One region of the Citricoccus parietis genome, then DNA from elsewhere that is predicted to be linked to it. Evidence: riboswitches for the same ligand, from Rfam matches in the RefSeq annotation. Region 1 holds a riboswitch; each other region holds the start of a gene.
What was found. A riboswitch is a leader RNA that binds a small molecule or an ion and turns the genes downstream of it on or off. The one in region 1 is predicted to bind thiamine pyrophosphate.
Positions count from the first base shown of each region.

Region 2: it holds a riboswitch for thiamine pyrophosphate, as region 1 does, so the genes downstream of both, ACFFIO_RS06810 (bifunctional hydroxymethylpyrimidine kinase/phosphomethylpyrimidine kinase) here and thiO (glycine oxidase ThiO) in region 1, are expected to answer to the same signal.
Region 3: it holds a riboswitch for thiamine pyrophosphate, as region 1 does, so the genes downstream of both, ACFFIO_RS16250 (ECF transporter S component) here and thiO (glycine oxidase ThiO) in region 1, are expected to answer to the same signal.

Region 1 covers NZ_JBHLWH010000026.1:28,865-35,801, reverse strand. The annotation lists gene thiD (bifunctional hydroxymethylpyrimidine kinase/phosphomethylpyrimidine kinase) at 1-631, opposite strand, end outside; gene moeB (molybdopterin-synthase adenylyltransferase MoeB) at 783-1,967, opposite strand; gene ACFFIO_RS08940 (thiazole synthase) at 1,964-2,800, opposite strand; partial or broken gene thiS (sulfur carrier protein ThiS) at 2,804-2,974, opposite strand; partial or broken gene thiO (glycine oxidase ThiO) at 3,043-4,291, opposite strand; TPP riboswitch at 4,337-4,438, opposite strand; gene ACFFIO_RS08925 (thiamine phosphate synthase) at 4,454-4,849, shown strand; gene ACFFIO_RS08920 (thiamine phosphate synthase) at 4,761-5,159, shown strand; gene ACFFIO_RS08915 (hypothetical protein) at 5,301-5,567, shown strand; partial or broken gene ACFFIO_RS08910 (LLM class flavin-dependent oxidoreductase) at 5,576-5,968, opposite strand; partial or broken gene ACFFIO_RS08905 (hypothetical protein) at 6,055-6,138, opposite strand; gene ACFFIO_RS08900 (3-oxoacyl-ACP reductase) at 6,161-6,925, opposite strand.
Region 2 covers NZ_JBHLWH010000019.1:97,558-104,494, reverse strand. The annotation lists gene ACFFIO_RS06815 (MFS transporter) at 1-1,257, opposite strand, end outside; gene ACFFIO_RS06810 (bifunctional hydroxymethylpyrimidine kinase/phosphomethylpyrimidine kinase) at 1,254-2,927, opposite strand; TPP riboswitch at 2,969-3,062, opposite strand; gene ACFFIO_RS06805 (helix-turn-helix domain-containing protein) at 3,421-3,732, opposite strand; gene ACFFIO_RS06800 (AAA family ATPase) at 3,792-4,760, shown strand; gene ACFFIO_RS06795 (S8 family serine peptidase) at 4,800-6,937, shown strand, end outside.
Region 3 covers NZ_JBHLWH010000047.1:10,637-17,573, reverse strand. The annotation lists gene ACFFIO_RS16275 (Na+/H+ antiporter subunit D) at 1-359, shown strand, start outside; gene ACFFIO_RS16270 (Na+/H+ antiporter subunit E) at 356-952, shown strand; gene ACFFIO_RS16265 (MrpF/PhaF family protein) at 949-1,236, shown strand; gene mnhG (monovalent cation/H(+) antiporter subunit G) at 1,238-1,669, shown strand; gene ACFFIO_RS16255 (DUF4235 domain-containing protein) at 1,828-2,109, opposite strand; TPP riboswitch at 2,201-2,304, shown strand; gene ACFFIO_RS16250 (ECF transporter S component) at 2,396-3,115, shown strand; gene ACFFIO_RS16245 (ABC transporter ATP-binding protein) at 3,119-4,762, shown strand; gene ACFFIO_RS16240 (energy-coupling factor transporter transmembrane component T family protein) at 4,765-5,571, shown strand; gene ACFFIO_RS16235 (aminotransferase class IV) at 5,574-6,806, opposite strand; gene ACFFIO_RS16230 (MMPL family transporter) at 6,879-6,937, opposite strand, start outside.

The sequences.
Region 1 (6,937 bases):
TATTGGCCGTCGGCACCCGCGGCCCGGTGAACAGGTGCTCTCCGTCGGCGTCGAGCCACAGGTCGGTGGCATGCCCACCAGCCAGATGCCCGCCCTTCAGGAGCACCCGCCGGGCGCCGATGTCGAGCAGGGCCCGGGCCTGGGTGCGCATGCCTTCCATGTCGGTGGCCTCTGCCTGGTCGAGCAGGACCGCGGCCTCGGGGATGTTGGGGGTGATGACAGAGCTGTAGGGCAACATCTCGCGGATGGCAGCCACGGCGTCGTCGGCCAGGAGGCGCGAGCCGCTGGTGGAGACCATCACCGGGTCCAGAACCACGGCCGGACCCTGTCCTTCGGCCAGCTCGCGCAGGAAGTCCGCCACGGTGCGCACGGTCGGGGCGCCGGCGAGCATCCCGATCTTGATGGCGTCCACGGGTATGTCCGCCAGAAGGGTGTCGAGCTGGGCGCGGACGAACTCCGGGGGGACGGCGTGCACGCCGGTCACGCCCTGGGTGGACTGGGCAGTCAGCGCGGTGATCACGGCGGTGCCATAGACGCCCAACGCCGAGAACGTCTTGAGATCGGCCTGGATGCCAGCCCCGCCGGAAGGGTCCGAGCCGGCGATCGTCAGGGCGACCGGTGGTCTGCTCACGAGTTCACTGCCCCCCACCCAGTTCTGCCGGCGTGGGTCGGACCTCTGCCGGGCCGGTATCAGAAGGTACGGAGTCTTCAGGCACGGACATCCGCGGTGTTCCTCTCGCTTGCATTCGGTGGACCTGTGGACTTCGTGGCGTCGGGCTGGCTCAGTAGGCAGGTTTCTCCGGTTCGACCTGCGCCACCCAGGCCAGTACCCCGCCCTCGAGGTGGCGGATGTTCTCCTCCCGCCCTGCGAAGTACGGGCGCAGCGTGGCCAGGGCGGTGGCGGAGCGGGTCCCGGCCTTGCAGTGCAGCACGAGGTCGGCGCCGCGGGTCTCCGCTGGCAGTGCGGCTTCTCGGCGGTCGAGCAGCTCCTGCAGCGGAACGGGCCGTGCGCCCGGTATGCTCACCAGCTCGCGTTCCCAGTCCTCGCGGACATCCACCAGGGTGAAGGCAGCCTCCCCGCGATTCCGGCGCTCGAGCAGGTCCGCCAGCTCGGGGGCGGTCAGCGTCTCGTGCAGGGCGACCGCGGCATCGCCCGGTACGGCGCAGTTGAGGTCAAGGTCGTTCACAGCTGTGACCGGGACCGCGTCTGGGTCCGGGTCCAGACGGAGTTCCCGCCAGGTCATCTCCAGGGCGTCGTGCACCAGGACCCGTCCGACCAGGGGATCCCCGATGCCGGTGATGAGCTTGATGGCCTCGGTGGCCATGATGGAGCCGATCGTGGCCGGAAGCACCCCCACCACCCCGCCCTCAGCGCAGCTGGGCACCTTCCCGGGCGGTGGAGCCTCGGGGTAGAGGTCCGGGTAGGTGGGTCCGTGCCCGGCCCAGAAGACGCTGACCTGCCCCTGGAAGCGCAGGATCGAGCCCCACACGCACGGTCGGCCGGTCAACGTCGCGGCGTCGCTGACCAGGTACCGGGTGGTGAAGTTGTCCGCGCCGTCCAGTACCAGGTCGTACTGGCCCACCAGGTCCACGGCATTGTCCGCGGTGAGTCGGACCGCGTGGGTCCGCACCTCCACCAGGGGGTTGAGCCGGGCCACCGCGTCGGCGGCGGAGTCCGTCTTGGGCCGACCGAGGTCGGCAACCGTGTGGATTACTTGGCGTTGCAGGTTGGAGACCGCCACCACGTCGTCGTCGACGATCGCCAGGGTTCCGACCCCGGCGGCGGCCAGATACTGCAGGGCCGGGGCGCCCAGACCGCCGGCCCCGATGACCAGGACCCGGGCGTTCTTGAGTCGCCGCTGTCCGATGGCCCCGACCTGGGGCAGGGACAGGTGGCGGGCATAGCGCCCGATCTCCTCCAGGGTCAGCTCGGGGCCGGGTTCCACGAGCGGGGGCAGCGAGCTCATCGGCCCTCCCGGACGGGTGCCCAGTCTCCGCGCGGCACGTCCTCCGGGTCGTCGGTGTCGACCAATCCGGTCATGGGTGAGGAGGCCACGGCGTGGCGGCGCGCGGGGATGCGACCGGCACCAGCGGCCAGCCGTCCGGCGGCCACGGCGTGGCGCATGGCAGTGGCCATGGCCACGGGATCCTGGGCCCGGGTCACCGCGCTGGCCAGCAGCACGGCGTCGCAGCCCAGTTCCATGGCCAGGGCGGCCTCGGAGGCGGTGCCGATGCCCGCGTCGAGGACCACGGGCACGTCGGCGCGGGAGGTGATGAGCTCGATGTTGTGCGGGTTGAGGATGCCGAGCCCGGTGCCGATGGGTGCGCCCAATGGCATGACGGCGGCGGCGCCGAGGTCCTCCAGGCGGTGGGCGACGGCCGGGTCGTCGGAGGTGTAGGCGAAGACCTTGAAGCCGCGGGCCACCAGCTGCTCGGTGGCGTCCAGCAGTTCGACGACGTCGGGCAGCAGCGTGTCCTCGTCGGCGATGACTTCGAGTTTGACCCAATCGGTCTCCAGCGCCTCCCGGCCCAATTCGGCGGTCAATAGGGCGTCGCGGGCGGTGTAGCAGCCGGCGGTGTTGGGCAGGATCCGGATGCCGTTGCGCTCGAGCAGGGAGAACAGCGTGTCCCCCTGGCCGGGGGCGTAGCGGCGCAGGGCCACGGTGGTCAACTCGGTCCCGGAGGCGAGAAGGGCCTGCTCCAGGGTGTGCAGGGAGCTCAGACCCCCGGTGCCCATGATCAGTCGGGAGGAGAACTCCGCACCGTCGAGGAGCAGCGGGTCCGGGTGCGGCGTGGTCATGTTTCAGCCTCCTTGGACGGCGGTGATGATCTCGATGCTCTGGCCCTCGACGACGGGCGTGCGGTACCAGCGGCTGCGAGGGAGGACGATGGCGTCCACGGCCACTGCCATGCCCAGGCGGCCCCCGTCCAGCGGGCGGCCGTCGGGGCCCAGAGGCCGGCTGATGGCCTCGGCGACGAGGTCGACGATGGTCGTGTCCTCGGGCACGGCATGCGGGGTGCCGTTGAGGGTGATGGCGGTCATCAGGTCCTCCTGTTCTCGGGGGCGGAAGCTTGGGCGGCGACCGTGCGCCGAGCGAGGCCCGAGGGGTCGAAGCGGTGGGGGTCGGTAGTGGTCAGGTGCGCGGCGTCGGCGTCCGGATCGGTCCCCGCCTGATCGGTGACCAGCTGGGCGGCAAGGCGAGCGGCCAGTGGGGTGAGCAGCACCCCGTGGCGGAAATGACCAGTGGAGACCACCAGGCCGGGCACGGGTTCGCCGTCGGGCGTGCGGATGCGGCCGAGGTAGGGCGCGTCGTCGGGGGTACCGGGGCGGGCGCGGGCCATGACCTCCCTGAGCTCCAGGTCGGCAACGCCCGGCACGAGGGCCTGGGCGTCGCGCAACAGGCGAAACACCCCGCCGGCGCTGACGCCACCCAGGTCGTCCTCGCGAGACGTGGCACCGATCACGATCGTGCCGTCGACGCGCGGCACGAGGTAGACCGGCACCCCGTGGACCAGGCCACGAACGGTGCGCTCGATCAGTCGCTGCGGGCCAGCGGGGAGCCGGGGCGCGAAGGATGTCTCCATGTACCGGACGAAGCGGCAACCGACAGGTGTCAGGCAGGCCATCCAGTGCACCGGTACCCATACCCAGGGCCAGGATCGTCTCGTCAGCAACCACATCCTGACCGTCCGTCAGTACGACACCGGTGACCACGCCCTGCCCGTCCCACAACAGTGCCCTGGCCTGCACGCGGAGAAGGCGCACTGGCCCACCATCCACGTCACCGGCGAGGAGCACCCCGGTCACGTCTCGCTCGACCAGGGCCGCCAGCAACCCGGTCACCAGTCGGCGCGGGTCGATCTGGTGGTCGGTGGGGATGCGGAACGCCGCGGACAGACGCGGGGTCAGGGCCGGTTCCAGGGAACGGGCCGCGCGGAGGGTCAGCGGTTCCACCGCCATGCCATGGCTCAGTTGCAATTGGCGAAGGTCAGCCAGTGCCTGCCGGTCGGAGGAGTCGACTCCGCAGACCAGGGTCTCGGTGGCCCGGTACCCCACGGATGCTCCGGCAGCCTGCTCGACGGAAGCAGCGAAGCCCGGGTATTCGGCAGCCGAAGCGCCCATCAGCGGGTACAAGGACTCCTGCTGGTACTGGACTTCGCTGACCGGAGCCAGCATGCCGGCCGCCGCCCGCGACGCCCCCGCCCCCGGGTCTGGGTCGATCAACGCGACGGAGCGACCGCGGCGGCGCAACTCCCAAGCGGTGGCCAAGCCAACCAGCCCGGCGCCCACGACGGCGACGTCGACCGCTCTAGTCCCGACACCAGGATGCACAGAATTCACCGGCACGTCCTTTCCTCCGGCGGCATGACCCGCATCAGGTGTGGCGGTCGGCGCTCAAGCCTTCTCAGCCCCCGAGGGGCTCCCGCAGAACCCGCTGACTATCACCAGCGTGTGACCCACCATACCCCCGCGTTCCCCGTACCAGCAGACCGCAACTCGCGCCGTGCCCGCGCCGAAAGGCTCGCCGACGCCCGGCTCTACCTATGCACCGACGCCCGCCAGCAACAGGGTGACCTCGAGGATGTCCTGAAGGCCGCGCTCGCCGGTGGGGTCGACATCATCCAGTTGCGGGACAAGACCTTGGACACCGATGCGGAGATCTCCGCACTGCACCTGCTGGCCGACGTGGCGGGCGAAAACGAGAAACTGTTCGCGGTCAACGACCGGGCCGACGTGGCCGCCCCACGTCGGCGCCGACATCTTCCACATCGGCCAGCACGATCTCTCCCCCGCCCAGGCACGGTCCCTACTCGGCTCCGAGGTGCTGATCGGACGTTCCACCCATGATCTCGATCAAGCCCGTGCGGCAGTCGAGGATCCCGAGGTCGATTACATCTGCACCGGACTGCTGTGGGAGACCCCCACCAAGCCCGGCCGTCCCGCCACCGGCCGGGGTTTTGTCCGGGATGTTTCCGGGCTCATGGAGGGATCGGCGGCGGCGGGCACCCCGTGGTTCGCCATCGGTGGCATCGACGTCGACCGGCTGCCCGAGGTCCTCAATGCCGGGGCGAGCCGCATCGTCGTCGTCCGCTCCATCACCAAGGCCCCCGATCCCGGCGTCGCGGCCCGGCAACTGCGCGGACTGATCCGCGACTGAGCCCTGGACGACGTGGTCGACGAAGTCGTCCAGGTCGTTCGGTAGCCACGGTGGCATGAGGTTGAACCCGTCAGCGGCACCGCAACGGAACCACTCCTCGATCTGGTCGGCGATGTGCTCGGGGGTGCCGACCATGGTGCATTGCCCTCCTCCGGCCGCGAGACGGCCCAGCAGCTGCCGCACCGTGGGCTCCTCGACCTCCACGATCCGCAGGATCGTCGCGTAGCGGCCCTGTGGACCGCTGAACCGCTCGAGCGGGGGCAGTTCGGGGACCGGGGCGTCCAGTTGCCAACCGGTGCAGTCCTGCCCGATGAAGGTGCCAGCTGGGCCAGGGGCTGCTTCGCGGGCAGCAGTGCGTCCGCCCGGGACTGCTTCGCCACGGCCTCCGCCTCCGTGGAGCCGACATAGGTCACGAGTCCGGGCACCACCGCCACCGATGCTGGGTCCCGTCCGGCTGAGCCGATGCGCTTCTTCAGGTCCGCATAGTCACTCTGGGCGGCGGGCAGGTCGTAGGCGACGGCATAGATGCCTTCGGCGTACCGGGCGGCCAGTTCGCGCCCCGGCCCGGAGGCTCCGGCATGGAACAGCACCGGGCGGCCCTGGGATGATCGCGGCACGGTCAGTGGGCCCGACACCCGGAAGTGCTCCCCGGCGTGGTCGATCGGCCGGACCAGGGCTGGGTCTGCGTACATGCCATCTGGTTCCAGGACCAGTGCCTCATCGTCCCAGGAGTCCCACAGCCGTAGCGCCACCTCGATGAACTCGGCGGCCCGCTCGTACCGCTGGCCGTGGCCGGGTAGCGCCTCCATTCCGTGATTGCGGGCCTCGGCATCGCGAACATGGACGTGACCACGTTCCAGCCCACCCGGCCGCCGCTGATGTGATCCAGTGACGCCAGCATCCGGGCCGCGAGGAACGGCTCGGAGAACGTGGTCGAGACGGTGCTGACCAGCCCCACGTGCGACGTGGAGCGGGCCATGGCCGTCATGCCGGTCCTCCACTCAATCCATGACCAGTCCGCCGTCGACCACCAGGTTCTGCCCGGTGACCGACCGGGCCCAGGGGCAGGCGAAGAACAGGACGGTGTCGGCGAACTCCTCCGGGGTGATGACCCGACCCAGGGGCGTGCCGGCGGCGATCGCCTCGAAGACCTCCTCGGGAGTGGCCGCGCTGGCGTCAGTGGTGCGTAACAGGCCCCCGGAGACCATGTTCACCGTGATGCCGTGCCGTCCCAGGTCCTTGGCCGTCGTGCGGGTGAGCGACAGCAGGGCCGCCTTCGCCGCTGTGTAGTCGTGGTAGGGCACCACGGGGTTCTGGAACAGGTTGGTGCCGACGTTGATGATCCGCCCGAAGCCCTTCTCCCGCAGGTACGGAAGGGCCGCCTGGATCGTGTTGAGCGCCCCCCGGACGCTGCCGGCGAACTGAGCGGCGAAGTCCTCCCAACCGATCTCCGTCACCCCCGGGCGGGCGTCGCCGTTGAAAGAGAAACCCATCAACGCACTGTTCACCACGGTCGTGACCGGGGCCCCGAAGTGCTCCCGTCCCGTAGCCAGCAAGGCGGCTACTTGCCCCGGGTCGGTGACATCGGCGGGCAGGGCCACGGCCCGGTCCGAACCGAACCGGGAGGCCAGCTCCTCAGCGGCCTGCCGGCTGGTGTGGTAGTTGACGAGAACCCGCGCCCCCTGACCGGCGAAGGCCTCGACGATGCTGCGGCCCAGGCCGCGACCCCCTCCGGTCACCAGGACAATCTGCTCTGCGATCTGCACGGACGCTCCTCA
Region 2 (6,937 bases), on a different contig from region 1:
CTCGAGCGCGGGCAGATAGAACGGATAGAGCGCCGGGATGATCAGGGACAGGCTGTACCCGGAGCCGTAGCCGGTGGAGCGGATCTCGGTGGGGAACCGCTCGGAGAGGTACGCCGAGACGGGGCCGTAGGCGGAGACGGTGATGACCTGCAGCACGGCGGCGCACGCGGCCGCGGTGGCGAGGGTCGGCGAGTGCACCGCGAGCCACCACACCGCCGGGCCAGCGATGGCCGCAGCCAGTCCCCACAGCACGAAGACCCGGCGCCGGCCCACCCGGGTGGACAGATGCCCGGCCAGAGCCATCACCACGGCCTGCGCCACAGAGGCGATCCCCATGACCACGGGGACCGCGGTGGGATCCAGCGCGGAGTCGGTGGCCAGCCGGTCGGTCAGCAGCAGCACCGTGGTGTTGGTCAGCAGCCACAGCCCGGTCATCAGCACGAAGACCTGCCAGAAGGCCCGCGCCCACCGGCCTGCGAGCAGCTGGCGCAGTCCCGGCCGCCCGGCCGGCTTCGCCTGCTCCGCGGGTACCGTCTCCCCCGCCTGGCCCGCACGCTCAGCCTGTTCAGCCCGCTCCGCCCGCTGCCTACTGCGGTGGAACACCGGGGCGTCGGTGACCTGCCGGGAGTAGTAGACCAGCATCCCCACGGACAGCAGCGCGCCGAGCACGAACAGCAGCCGCCAGCCCCAGGCGGCGTAGGCGTCGGGCCCGATCAGCGCGAGCAGCCCGGCCACGGAGAACGCGATGGTGGCCTGCGCCCACGGGGCCATGGACAAAATCAGTCCGCTCATCAGCCCGCGGCGTCGGGGTGCGGACCACTCCATGGCCAGCGGGATGGCCGCCGAGTACTCCCCCGCCACGAAGATCCCGCACAGGAATCGCAGGGCCAGGATCAGACCGATGGTCCCGGCGCCGAGGATCTCATGGGTGGGGGTGGCAGCGATGGCCAGGGCGCACAGGGCCGTCCCGGCGATCGCGATCCGCGTGGTGCGGGTGCGCCCGAGCCGGTCGGCGATGCGCCCGAACACCACCCCGCCGATCGGCCGCCCCAGCAGCATCGCGATGACGATCAGCGCCCCGGTGGACGCGGCGGCGGCCGGCCCGGCGAGCACGAGCATCGCCGGGGCCAGGGCGGTCAGCGGCAGGAACACGTGGATGTTGTCGATCCAGTTGCCCACCACCCCGGCCCGCAGGGCGGCCTTGCCCTCCGGGGGCAGGTGCACGACGGCGGCCGGCGCCGTGGCAGCGGCCGTCACCGGGTGCTCCCGGCCAGCTGGGCGGCGGCAGTGTTGCTGGGGCTGGTGCTTCCGGGGCTGCGGGTGGTGCCGATTGCGGTTCCTTGGACAGCACTAGCCTCGCCGGGTTCGATGCGCAGCGCCTGGTCGAAGAACTCGAGCTCGTGGCGGCAGGCAGTCAGGTACGCCCGCGTCGCGGTGGCACGCACGGCCGGGGAGGCAGCAGCCATCTCAGACTCGAGCTGGGCCAGCGCCTGTTCGGTGGCGGTGACGAAGCCGGGGTCCCGGTAGGTGTCCAGCCAGGCGGCGTAGGGGTGGTCGGCGGGGACGGCGGGCAGGGCGGCCCCGACCTGCGCGTAGAGCCAGAAGCAGGGCAGCACGGCGGCCACGCCGACGGCCCGGTCCTCGCCGAGGGCGGTGGCCAGCAGGAAGTCGGTGTAGGCGGCGGTCACCGGGCTGGGCGCTGGCGTCGGGGCAGGTTCACTGTTGCGGCCGAGCCAGCCGCGGTGCAGCTCGGCCTCCTCCGTGAGGGCCCCGGTGGCGGCCTGGGACCAGTAGACCTGCGCGGCGGGGTCGGTGCTGCGGGCGGCGAGTGCGGCCAGGGCCCGGGCGTAGCCGTTGAGATACAGCGCATCCTGGGTCAGGTAGAACCCGAAGGCGTGCTTCGGCAGGCTGCCGTCCACGAGGGCGCGGACGAAGTCCGAGTCGGCGATGGCGGCGGTGGTCTCCTCGCCGGCGGCCCAGAGCGCGGCGGTCCACGGGCCGGCGGAAGCGACGGCTGGCGCGGGTCCGCCGTCGTTGCCGGCCCGCGAGGTACCCAGGTCCGCAGGTGTCTCGAGAAGGTGGGGGACGGCGTCGGGCGTGATCCAGGGGGCGGAAGAGGCGGCGGCCGCCAGCCGGCGGGCGCGGTGGCCGTGGTCCACGGGGCCGTGGCCGGAGCCGACGCGCAGGGCGGCGCCGTGGCTGATGGACTCGTGGAGCCAGTCGGTGGCCCAGGCGAGGGCGGCGGCGGGGGTGTCCCCACAGCCGAGGCGGGTGGCCAGGGCGGAGGACAGGGAGCAGCCGGTGCCATGCGTGCTGGTGGTGTCCACGCGGGTGGAGGGCACGGCGATGCGGGTGCCGTCCGGAGACAGCCAGGTGTTGGTGACGGTCAGGGTGTCCAGGTGCCCGGTCTTCACGATGACGGCCACCCCCATCTCCGCGGACCAGCGGGCGGCCTGGTCGAGGGCTTCGTCCTCGGTGGCGGCGCGGGGCGAGCCGGTGAGCACGGCGAGCTCGTCGATGTTGGGGGTGACCACGGTCGCGCGGCGGCAGAAGGTGACCATGGCCTGCTCGGCCTCGGGCTGCAGCAGGCGATCCCCGCTGGTGGCGATCATGACCGGGTCGACGACGAGGATCGGGGGCCGGACGTCGTCCAGCCAGACGGCGACCGTGGCGATGATCTCCGCGGTGCCGAGCATGCCGGTCTTGACGGCGTCGAGGGTGACGTCACTGCTGACGGCGTGCAGCTGGGCGGCGAGGAACTTTACGGGCGGGACGTGGAGGTCCCGCACGCCGTGGGTGTTCTGGGCGACCAGGCCGGTCACGACGCTCATGCCGTAACCGCCTGCGGCGGTGATCGACTTGAGGTCCGCGGCAGTGCCGGCACCCCCGGTCGGATCGGTCCCGGCGATCGAGAGCACTCGTGGCACTGCGGGCAGGGCGGAGCTGGGTGAAAATTGGGTAGGGCAAGAAGAAGTCACGCGGACATCCCTTCGCTAGTTCGAACTAGATCAGGTTCCACGGGTGTTATCTCAGCGCCGGCCGGCGCACCCCGTGTCCACGGCCCAGTTTAGACCGGTCATGCGGTGGGTGGATTCCGGACGTCATGGAGCGTTGGGCCCGCTAATCCTAGGCCCCACGTTCACGACCATCTCCCAATCGACCTGTCCGCCATGGCTGTCAGGATCGGCGGGGAGGCCTGCGCAACTTCGCCTACCGCCAGTTCGATCTCGTGGTCGCCTGACCCGCCTTGGAGGCCATCGCGATCACTGTTCAGCTGGTCCGCCGGCCGTGGAACGCGCCGACGAATAGCGGCGGGAAATGCTCCAGCCATACTCTCTTGGCACTTATACATGCCGCGAGTCCCGCTTTCTCCAGCGTCCGGAATCAATCAAACTCCAATACAGAAAGTGACACTCACCGTCAGGCTGCTTCATCCTTCGCGCTTCGATTTGGCGAGAGCGTCTTCCGATGAACTGCCCCAGTCAGAGATCGCATCATGTCGCCGAGGTCTAAACCCAGCGCCACGCCAAGCGAGATCACGGTAAACAATCCCGGCTCCAATGTGCGCCCGTCCTCGATCGCTTGAATGCTCGACTCCGCCACCCCTGACCTCTCAGCGAGCTCTCGCCTCGAAATTTTTAGTACATGTTGTCGCTCACTCTTAAGAAGCCGTCCCAGCTCTAAACTTCTTTCAGCATAAGGAAAAGTTCCCTTGCTCCTACGTCCCACCATGCAACCAAGTTACCAAACTAATAGTAACTCTGCATAGATGACGTGATACACTCGGATGCATGGCAGGCAGGCATATCCGCGACATGATCGCTGCGTACGGGCAGCGAGACGACTTGAAATTTCGTCGAGCCGCCCAAGCCATCATTCAGGAAGAGGAGGCGAAGAAGCACACCGTCCTCGCACGCGAGCTTCGTTCAGCGCTAGCCGCGAATGCAGGCGTTGGCGCATCCGAGCATGCCCCCGCACTCGAGCCACCCCTCGATAGGGACAGTTCACTACCGCTTGCTCGCGTGGAATACCCACAGCGATACTTGAGCGACCTCGTGCTGGACCGTAGCGTCGCTGCCTCTTTGGAACGACTTGCTCATGAAGTCAGAAATTGGCCTGCCCTTGATGCGGCTGGCCTACCAAGGCGCAATAGGTTGCTTCTGTCAGGACCGCCAGGATGCGGGAAGACATCGGCAGTTTCAGGAATCGCACACGAACTAGGGCGCCCTCTCGTCACCGCTCGAGTTGAAGGACTCATTTCGAGCTACTTAGGTGAGACCGCTGCGAATCTATCAAACCTTTTCGATTTCGCCTCAACCGGGTCCTATGTTCTTTTCCTCGATGAGTTCGACAGTCTCGGCAAAATGCGGGGCGATACGTCAGACCACGGAGAGTTGCGGCGGGTTGTAAATGCCGTCCTGCAGCAGATCGACACGTACAGTGGCCCATCCCTGATAGTCGCCGCTACCAATCACTCACAGATTCTTGACTCCGCACTCTGGCGTAGATTCGACTCGGTAATCGAACTCGGACTTCCAGACTCGCGACAAGTATCAGCGTTGCTGGGACGCTTGCTACCGAACAACGGCGCATCACTTGCGCGGCACTACGTTGAAGAACTAGTCGGTCTACCCCATGCGGCTACTGAGTACTTTGCCGTTTCCGCCAAACGCCATGCTCTACTCGAAGGAAGAAAGCGCATTGGCGACACAGACATTAATTTCGCTTTGACGGAGACAATCTCCCGACGCTGGTTATGATGTGCTGCCCTTGGCTGGTCATTGTCGTATTCTCATAGTGTGGCCGATCATCTAAAGCTCCCCCATCACTTGGATTTACCTTCGAAGAGGCCCCTGCGTCGATTTGATCCGGATCCACCTCCATTCGATTTTTCGGCACATGCCAAGAATCTCCGCGGAGTTCTGGAAGGATTGGAGTCTTCCACGCCCGGCATCTTCAGCTCTACCGTCAACGATGAAGTTGATACTGACCCTGAAGCACCTTATCTCGGCGACGTCGTGCTTAAGTTTTCGGGCTCTGCCCCCTTCACTAGCAACGCATTCAACGGAGTCGGCATGGTGCCGCTCGCTGTTAGCGAAGAAAAGCGATATTTCGCGCTCACCGACTCACAAGCACGAATGGCCTTCAACGAGTATGTTGGGGGGTTCCTGGACAACCCGGAGGACTTCACGGCCGGGTCTCAGGCTTTACGCGAAGCGCTAAAAAACATCAAAGGCGTAGAGCTATACAACCGAGACGATCGTTTGCAGGGCCTATCCTCCCCCATCGAGGGCTCCGTTATGGACGTCGACATTGTTCTCTGGCCGACGTCAATTGCGATTCAACGGGCCGAAGAAGAAGGGCGCCGACGAGTCGAAGTGCTGGCCAGCCTTATTGCAGGCTTTGCCGGAGAAGATGAACGAGTGGCTGCGTTGGCGACGTCATCAGATGATCCTGACATGTTATTGATACACGCTTCCCTCAACGAAGAGGCATTCAATGCCATAGCGAATCACCCATACGTTGAACGGATCCGAGGCCCGTTGAGCACTAATGTAACCCTGGCCGAAATTGGGGCCGGGGGTCCTCCAATGGAAGTTGTTCTGCCGGAGGGAGCGGCCATCGGGATCATCGATGATCTCGTGGACGACAACAATCCTTGGCTAGATGGCGTCGTCGTTGACCGACGATCGTTTCCCCCTGACTACGCGTTCGGACACTCGACTACTCACGGGACACAAGTTGCTGGCATCGCAGCTTGGGGAAATGTCAGAAATCTCCTTGACCCGGCCTTTGACGGCCAGCCACATCCGATCTATGCCGCTCGCCTAGCTCAGATGAACTCAACGTTCGACACACAGGTAGTCGGTAATCCAGCGGATCAGTTCCGAGATGCGCTGGATTGGCTCGCCTCATGTGGCGTCCGAATCGTCGTACTTGCCCTAGGGGAAGGTCATGCAGATGATGGCGCCATACCGTCCGATCTATCCGCCGTGGTGGATCAAAAAATCAAGGAACATGGACTAGTTGTCGTAACCAGTTCTGGGAACCTCCAAGTAATTGAGGGGCACTGGAAGGCTGACTATCCCGAATATCTGAGCCATCGAAGTTCCAAAGTGGCAGCGCCAGGGACAGCGGCAATGGCTGTAACGGTTGCTTCGATCGCGCACACGCATGCATTCGATAGGTCACGGTGGCCCCACGGAACCGCCATTGCGCCGGAGGGTCAGACAGCGCCCTTTAGTCGAACAGGACCCAGTCGGGGAACGAATTCGTCCGGTCGCCAGAAACCTGAATTCTCTGCACACGGCGGAAGCTGGGCGTTAGACCAGGCCACTGGCAATCTCATTGCAGACGACGCCGAGCTCGCGATCACGACACTCATTCCTCCAGTTAATGGCAGGTTATTCGGGTCCGCTTCTGGTACGAGTTTCGCTGCACCTCGGGTTGCCCATGAGATCGCCAGGATTCAAACTCGATATCCGGAAGCATCAGGAAACCTCTTACGGGCTTTAGCCGCCCTAGCAGGGGACCAGCGCCCCAGAGGCATGCTCAAGTCCGGAGACCACATAGCCGGCTTGTACGGCATACCCAATGCAGATCGCGTCTTGGACAGCGGGGACAATCGCGTCATCTTCACCTATGAGGGTGAGATGCCAACGAATCGTCATGCTGTAATACAGGTCCCGATTCCGAAGGAATTCGCGTATGGAGCCTCCGAACGCGAGCTGCGAATTGCTTTGGCATTCGACCCACCGGTTCGCAGAAGTCGCCGTGACTATGTTGCCGGTCGGATGCGCTTCGATTTTCTCCACCGCGAGAATATGGCCGACATTCGGAAAGCGTATGCGTCTCAGCCTACGGAAGCTGAGCGCAGATCGACTGGCACTGACCTCATCAAATTGCCGTCAGGGCGAACGCTGGAGCCACCAAAAAG
Region 3 (6,937 bases), on a different contig from region 1:
CGACCAAGACCAAGACCGAGATCCGGACCAAGAGCAGGATCGCCAAGGGCCCGGCTCGCGGCATGGTCTATCCGACGATCGGCCTGGTGGCCCTCGGCCTGGCCTTCACGGTGTTCGCCGGACCGCTGTACGCCTTCTCCGACCGGGCCGCCACGGACATGCTCCAGCGCACCCCGTACATCGAGGCCGTGCTCGGACCGGAGGCCGCTGAACAGGCCACGCAGGACCTGGGCACGCTCGAGGAGCGGGGCATCAGCGTCCCGAACCAGGACACGTCCGGGCCGGGCGAGTTGGACTCCATCCGCGGGGATTCCGAAGGCCACGACGTCGGCGACAGTACGGAAGGGGGGCAGCCATGAGCACCGGTTCCGACGACCAGGACGGGGGCCGCTCCTTCTGGAGCCAATGGCCCATCCTCCTGGGCCTGACCCTGACGTGGGGCGCCCTCTGGCAGGACTTCTCGCCGGGGGTCCTGCTGGCCGGCGTCGTGTTCTCGATGCTGACGTTGAGCTTCTACCGGCTGCCGCGCGTGAACTTCTCGGACCGGTTCAACCTCTGGTACTTCCTGGTCTTCACGGTCCGGTTCCTCTGGCACGTGGTGACTGCGTCCATCTCGGTGGCCTGGGACGCCATCACCCAGGGGCCCAAGATCGTCAACTCCGTGGTGGCGGTCCCGCTGCGCAGCCACGACGACCTGATCGTCACGCTCACCGGCCATGCGCTGGCCCTGGTGCCCGGCTCCCTCGTCATCGACGTGGATCGGCCCAGCTCCACCCTGTACCTGCACTGCCTGAACGTGGACAACGCGGAGGCGGTCGAGGCCTACCGGGCCCAGGCCCTGAGCACCGAGGCCGCGATCATCCGGGCGATCGGCTCCAAGGCGGACCTGGCCCTGGTGCAGGAGGACGAGGCGCGCGGCGCCGAGCCCATGGCGGGGAGGAGGCTCCGATGACGATGCTGGAATGGGCGGGGATCATCTGCCTGGTACTGCTGGGCGTGGGAGCCCTGGCGGCGATCTACCGGATCGTTCGCGGGCCCTCGATCCTGGACCGGGCCATCGCCACGGACGTGCTGTTGATCGTCATCTCGTCCGCGCTGTGCGTGGAGATGGCCGTGCACCACCACACGGACAACATCGTGTTCGTGGTGGTGGCCTCCGTGATCGGCTTCGTGGGATCGGTGACGCTGTCCCGGTTCGCGGCCGAGGCCAGGAAGGAGCCGAGTGAACGTGCCTGACATGGACTGGATCCAGATCTCAGACGGAGTCGCAGCAGTGCTGCTGGTGCTCGGTGCCCTGATGTCCACCGTGGCCGGGATCGGCCTGTTCCGGTTCCCGGACCAGCTCTCCCGCATGCACGCTGGGACCAAGCCCCAGGTCCTGGGCCTGTTGCTGATGCTGCTGGCCCTGGCCTTCGCCTGGCGGGCCTGGGTGTGGGTCCCCGTGCTCGTGCTGGCGTGGGTACTCCAGATGCTCACCGCCCCGGTCTCCGCCCACCTCGTGGGCCGAGCGGGATACCGGACCAAGCACCTCAAGAAGGAGTACCTCTACGTGGACGAGCTCGCGGACGTGGTCGCCAGCCATGACGATGCCGGCAAGCCCGCGGCCTCGGCGCCGGACCAACGGACCGTACCGAGGGAGGACCCCACCGACCACGGGGGCCGGGACTAGGCGCTACTGTCCTCCGGATTCTGGTTGGCCTGCCCGCCCGGGCCGCGCCCGTGCCCGCGCGCCCGGTGCGGCCATCGGAGAACGCGACGGCCGGCGTCGGGCCCGGTCAACGGTGCCCGACGCCGGCCGCTGGCTGACGCTGTACAGGTCGGCTCGGCTCACACCTCGGCGGCGCCGGCCTTCTTGGGGGAGCGGGACTTCATCGACTCGATGGCCTTGTGGGCGCCGCGCTGGGAGGTGACCCGGATCAGGGCGGTGATGCCGGCGGAGATCGTGGCGAAGGTGATGGCACTCCACATGTTCGCCTCGGTGTCCTCCGCGTCCTTGGGGGCGTCATGGCCGGTCACCTTCCGCCAGGTGAACTCGACGACCTTGGTGCCGACATAGCCGCCGACGACGGTGATCGCGGTGCTGACGATCTTGTCCGTGAGATTGTTCATGGGGTGTCCTCCCGGCTTGACTGCATGGTCGTTCCCCAGCCTATCGGGTCGGTGGATCGACCGGGCCTCGTGGACTATGCTGGCTGGACACTGTGAACGACAGGGGAGCACCTTCGGGTGCTGAGAGTGCGCCCAGCGCAGACCCTCGAACCTGCTCCGGTTAGCACCGGCGAAGGAAGTCGAGTTCTCTGATGGAACGTCAGGAACCGTCCACCGGCATTCGTCTTCGAGTGCCCTCGGCGTACCGTTCCGTCCCCCTCCTTGCATCCTTGAGGAGGAACACCACATGGTCTCCATGAAGACCGGCAACACCCCGCACCACCCCGGCGCAACCCCCGGGCACGACGCCGGCCACGCGCCGTCCGCCGACACCGGCGGCACGACCGGCACCGGCCGGGCAGCCCGCAACGCCGCCCCGAACCGGCGCTCCTGGCGGGTGGTGGACATCGTCGTGGCGGCCGTCATCGCGGTGGCCTCCGGCGTCATCTTCTGGGCCTGGAACCTCGCCTATGCCGGGCTGAGCCCCGCCTTCGCGGCCTTCCCGCCGTCCTCCGCCCTGGTGGCCGGAATGTGGCTGTTCCCGGCCGTGCTCGGCGGACTCATCATCCGCAGACCCGGGGCCGCGCTGTTCACCGAACTGGTGGCCGCAACGGTCTCTGCCCTGCTCGGCTCCCAGTTCGGCCTGACCGTGCTGGCCTCCGGCGTGGTCCAGGGCCTCGGGGCCGAACTGATCCTGCTGGCCTTCCTCTACCGCCGCTTCACGTTGCCCGTGGCACTGCTCGCCGGCCTGGTCACGGGGATCTTCGGTGGTATCAATGACGCGTTCATCTTCAACTGGTTCCCCGAGTACACGCTGGACTGGAAGCTGATCTACGTGGGACTGGTGGGCGTGTCCGGGCTGGTGATCGCCGGCCTGCTGTCCTGGCTGGCCACGCGTGGTCTCGCGGCCACGGGGGCCCTGTCCGCCCTGGCCTCCCGCCGTGCCCACCAGGAGCCGGTGGCCTGAGCGGTGCCGGGAGCGCGCATCACCGCCGCGGACTGGGGCTGGCGCCACGCCGGCCGGCCGGTCCCCGCCGTCGCGGGGCTGGACCTGGAGGTGCCGGCCGGGCAGAAGGTCCTGCTGGCAGGCCCCTCCGGTGCCGGCAAGTCCACCCTGCTCTACGCCCTCGCCGGGGTGCTGGATCCCGCCGACGAGTCCGAGGAGACCGGTTCCCTGCGGGTGGACGGCGCCGTATCGCGTGAGCTGCGCGGCCACGCCGGGCTGGTGCAGCAGGATCCCGAGACCCAGGTGATCCTGTCCCGGGTCGGCGATGATGCGGCGTTCGGCGCCGAGAACCTGCAGGTGCCGCGGGAGCAGATCTGGGACCGCGTCCGGGACGCACTGGACGCCGTGGGACTGGGTGAGGACCAGGGGATCTCCCTGGCCCGGGACACCTCGCGACTCTCCGGCGGGCAGAAGCAGCGCCTCGCCCTGGCCGGGATCCTGGCGATGCGCCCGCCGCTGATCCTGCTGGACGAGCCGACCGCGAACCTGGATCCGTCCGGGGTGCTGGAGGTCCGCGACGCCGTGCTCGCCGTGGTCGAGCGGACCGGCGCGACCCTGCTCGTGGTCGAGCACCGCCTCGCCGTGTGGGCCGACCATGTGGACCGCATGCTCGTCGTGGAGCCCGGCGGCGGGATCAGCCACGACGGTCCCCCGGGCGAGCTCCTCGCCCCGGGCCCCGTCCGGGATGAGCTGGCCGCGGCGGGCGTCTGGGTGCCCGGCCGTGTTCCGACACCGATTACCCCCACCCCTCGCAACTGGAGGTCGAATTCGCACCGGAATGGGCCTGGTACCGACCCAAATCCGGGCGATATTGACCTCCAGTTGCAGGGGGGCGCGGAAAGAATCAACAGCACGACGGCGGCGCCCCCCGGTGCGCTGTTGACCGCCCGTGGCCTGGCCGTCTCCCGGGAGCCAGTGACACCGGGATGGCGCCGGCGCTTCGGTCCCACCCCGAAGCCGGTCCAGCGGGACCTGGACCTGGAGCTGGGAGCCGGCGAGGCCGTCGTCGTGACCGGTGCCAACGGCAGCGGCAAGTCCACGCTGTTGCTGACCCTGGCCGGACTGATCCCCTCCCACGCGGGCACGCTCACGGCGGGGGCCGCGCTCAAGGGGGAGCGAGCCGGCCATCTGCCGGACGACCCGCACCGGTGGAAGGCCGCTGACCTGGTCAGCCGGATCGGCACGGTCTTCCAGGAACCCGAGCATCAGTTCGTCGCGACCACCGTGCGGGACGAGCTGTTGTTCGGTCCCCGCCATGCCCGCGATCCCGAGACCGGGCAGCGGCTGTTCACGGACGAGGAGGCAGCCGCGCGGGTAGATGGGCTGCTGGCGGAGCTGAATCTGGAAGCGCTGGCCGAGGTCAACCCGTTCACCCTTTCCGGCGGGGAGAAGCGGCGGCTGTCCGTCGCCACGGTGCTGGCCGCCGGGCCTGAGGTGGTGTTCCTCGACGAGCCGACCTTCGGCCAGGACGCCAACACGTGGGCCGTGCTCACGGGCTTGCTGCGCGGGCTGGTGGCCGAGGGCCGCTCGGTGCTGGCCGTGACCCATGATGCCGACTTCGCCGCCGCGCTCGACGCCCGGGTGGTCGAGCTGGAGGTGGCCGCGTGACGGTGCCCGTTGCCGCCCTCGCGGCTCCGTCCCGCCCCGTGGCCGGATCGGTCTTCGAGCGCGCCAACCCCCTGGCCAAGCTGGCGGCACTGCTGCCGGTGACGGCGGTGCTGGTGGCGACGATGGACTGGGTGTCCTCCGGAACCGTGCTGGTGGCCGCCGTGGCCCTGTTGCCGCTGTCCGGGATCCGGGTCGGCGAGTTCTTCCGGCGGGCCTGGGTGCTGGTGGCGGCCGCGCTGGTCTCCGCTTGGGGCACCGCCCTGGTCGGCGAAGACTCCGGATCAATGCTGTTCGAGGCGGGGCCGGTGAGCATCTCCGAGGGCTCGGTCCTGGCCGGGGCGGCCACGGGGTTACGCATCCTCGCAGTGGCGCTGCCCGGCGTGATGGTCTTTATCAGCACCGACCCCACCGACCTGGCCGACGCCCTGTCCCAACGGCTGCGACTGCCCGCCCGCTTCGTCCTCGGCTCCCTGGCGGCCTTCCGGCTGTTGGGCGTGCTGACGGAGGAATGGCGGACCCTCGGCCAGGCACGGCGAGCCCGTGGCGTCGGGGCCGGAGGAAACCCGGTCCGACGACTGGGCTCCTGGCTCGGTCAGGTGTTCGGACTCATGGTGCAGGCCATCCGCCGCGCCACCAAGCTCGCCGTCACGATGGAGGCGCGGGGCTTCGGAACCGGCGACCGCACCTGGGCGCGGGAATCGCGGTTCGGTGCGGTGGACGTCTGGGTGGTCCTGGGCGGCATCGGGCTGGCTGCCCTAGCAGCCGGCCTGTCCGTGGCAACCGGGGCTTTCAACCTCGTCTGGGCGTAGGGTCACGGCCCGTGTTCGCCGGGTTCCCGGTCCTCGGCCAGGAAGCCGTTCAGCAGCTCGGTGAGCTCGGCGTCCTGCGGGATCTCCTCGCCGTCCAGATGGGTCACGGGGGCGACCAGGCGCACCGAGGACACCAGCCAGACCCCGTCGGCATCCATCAGGTCTGAGGGCTCCAACGGCCCGTACCCCAGCTGCCACCCGGCGGCCTGGGCGGCGGCGAAGATGGTGCCCTGCGAGGTGCCAGGCAGGATCCCGGAGCTGCGCAGGGGCGTGATGAGCTCGATCCCTGTGCTGCCGTCCTGCTGCGGGACCCGCCGGGCCATCAGCACGGTGGAGGTCGGTCCCTCCAGCACCTGGCCGTCCGAGGACGTGAAGATCACGTCGTCCGCGCCCTGCGAGGTGGCGTAGCGCAGGGCGGCCATGTTCACGGCATAGCTGAGCGACTTGGTGCCCATCAGCAGCCAGGGCGCGCGCTCGGCCACCCCGGAGTCGACGCCGCGGTCCAGTAGCAGCACCTTCAGGCCGCGCTCACGGGCGGCGGCCAGACCCGGGGACACGGGGGAGACGAGCACCCAATAGGTGCCGGTGAGGTGCGACGGGACCGGCAGCCCCGGTTCTGTGGCCTCGGCCAGCTCGCCATCGGAACCGACGTCGGCCGCGCCCCGCACGTAGTGCCCTCCGCCGGGTGCCCCCTCCGGGCCTCGGGTGGCCACCAGCTTCACCACGGCGTCGACGCCCGGGTTGCCAGCGGTGAACGCCTCCAGTCCCACCGCGGCGGCCCGCCGCCAGTCCGCTGCCGGCGGGAGGGGAATCTCCAGGGCCTCGGCCGAGGTGGCCAGTCGTGCCAGGTGGGAATCCTCTTTGCGGACTCGGAATGGTGCTCCCGTGCCCGTGCCCGTGCCCGTGCCCGTGCCCGAGCCTTTAGTCGCCACGGCGGTCATGGTCTCGAACACGCCGTCCCCCCGGGTCAGGCCTTGGTCCGTCACCAGGATGGCGGGCCGGCGGGGATCGTCCACCCGCAGGCTCACGCCGGCACCGCCTGCGGCCCCGGCACCGGAGCCGGTGGGGAAACCGGCACCGCCTGCGGAACCGGCACCGCCCGCGGAACCGGCACCGCCCGCGGAACTGGCACTGTTTGCGGAACCGGCCGGGCCGGCGTCGGGCTCGAGGTAGACGACCACGGATTCCCCGGGACCCGGGACGAACGGTGCAGCTGGCTGGGACGACTCTGTCATAGGCCACAGCCTACGCAGGAGGGCGGGGCGCATCCGTGATGCGCCCCGCCCCATAGCGGTGGTGATGCGGTGTCAGACCCGGGTCAGCGCGGGGTCGTCGTCACGGCCCCCGCCGTCTCCGCCGTCGCTGG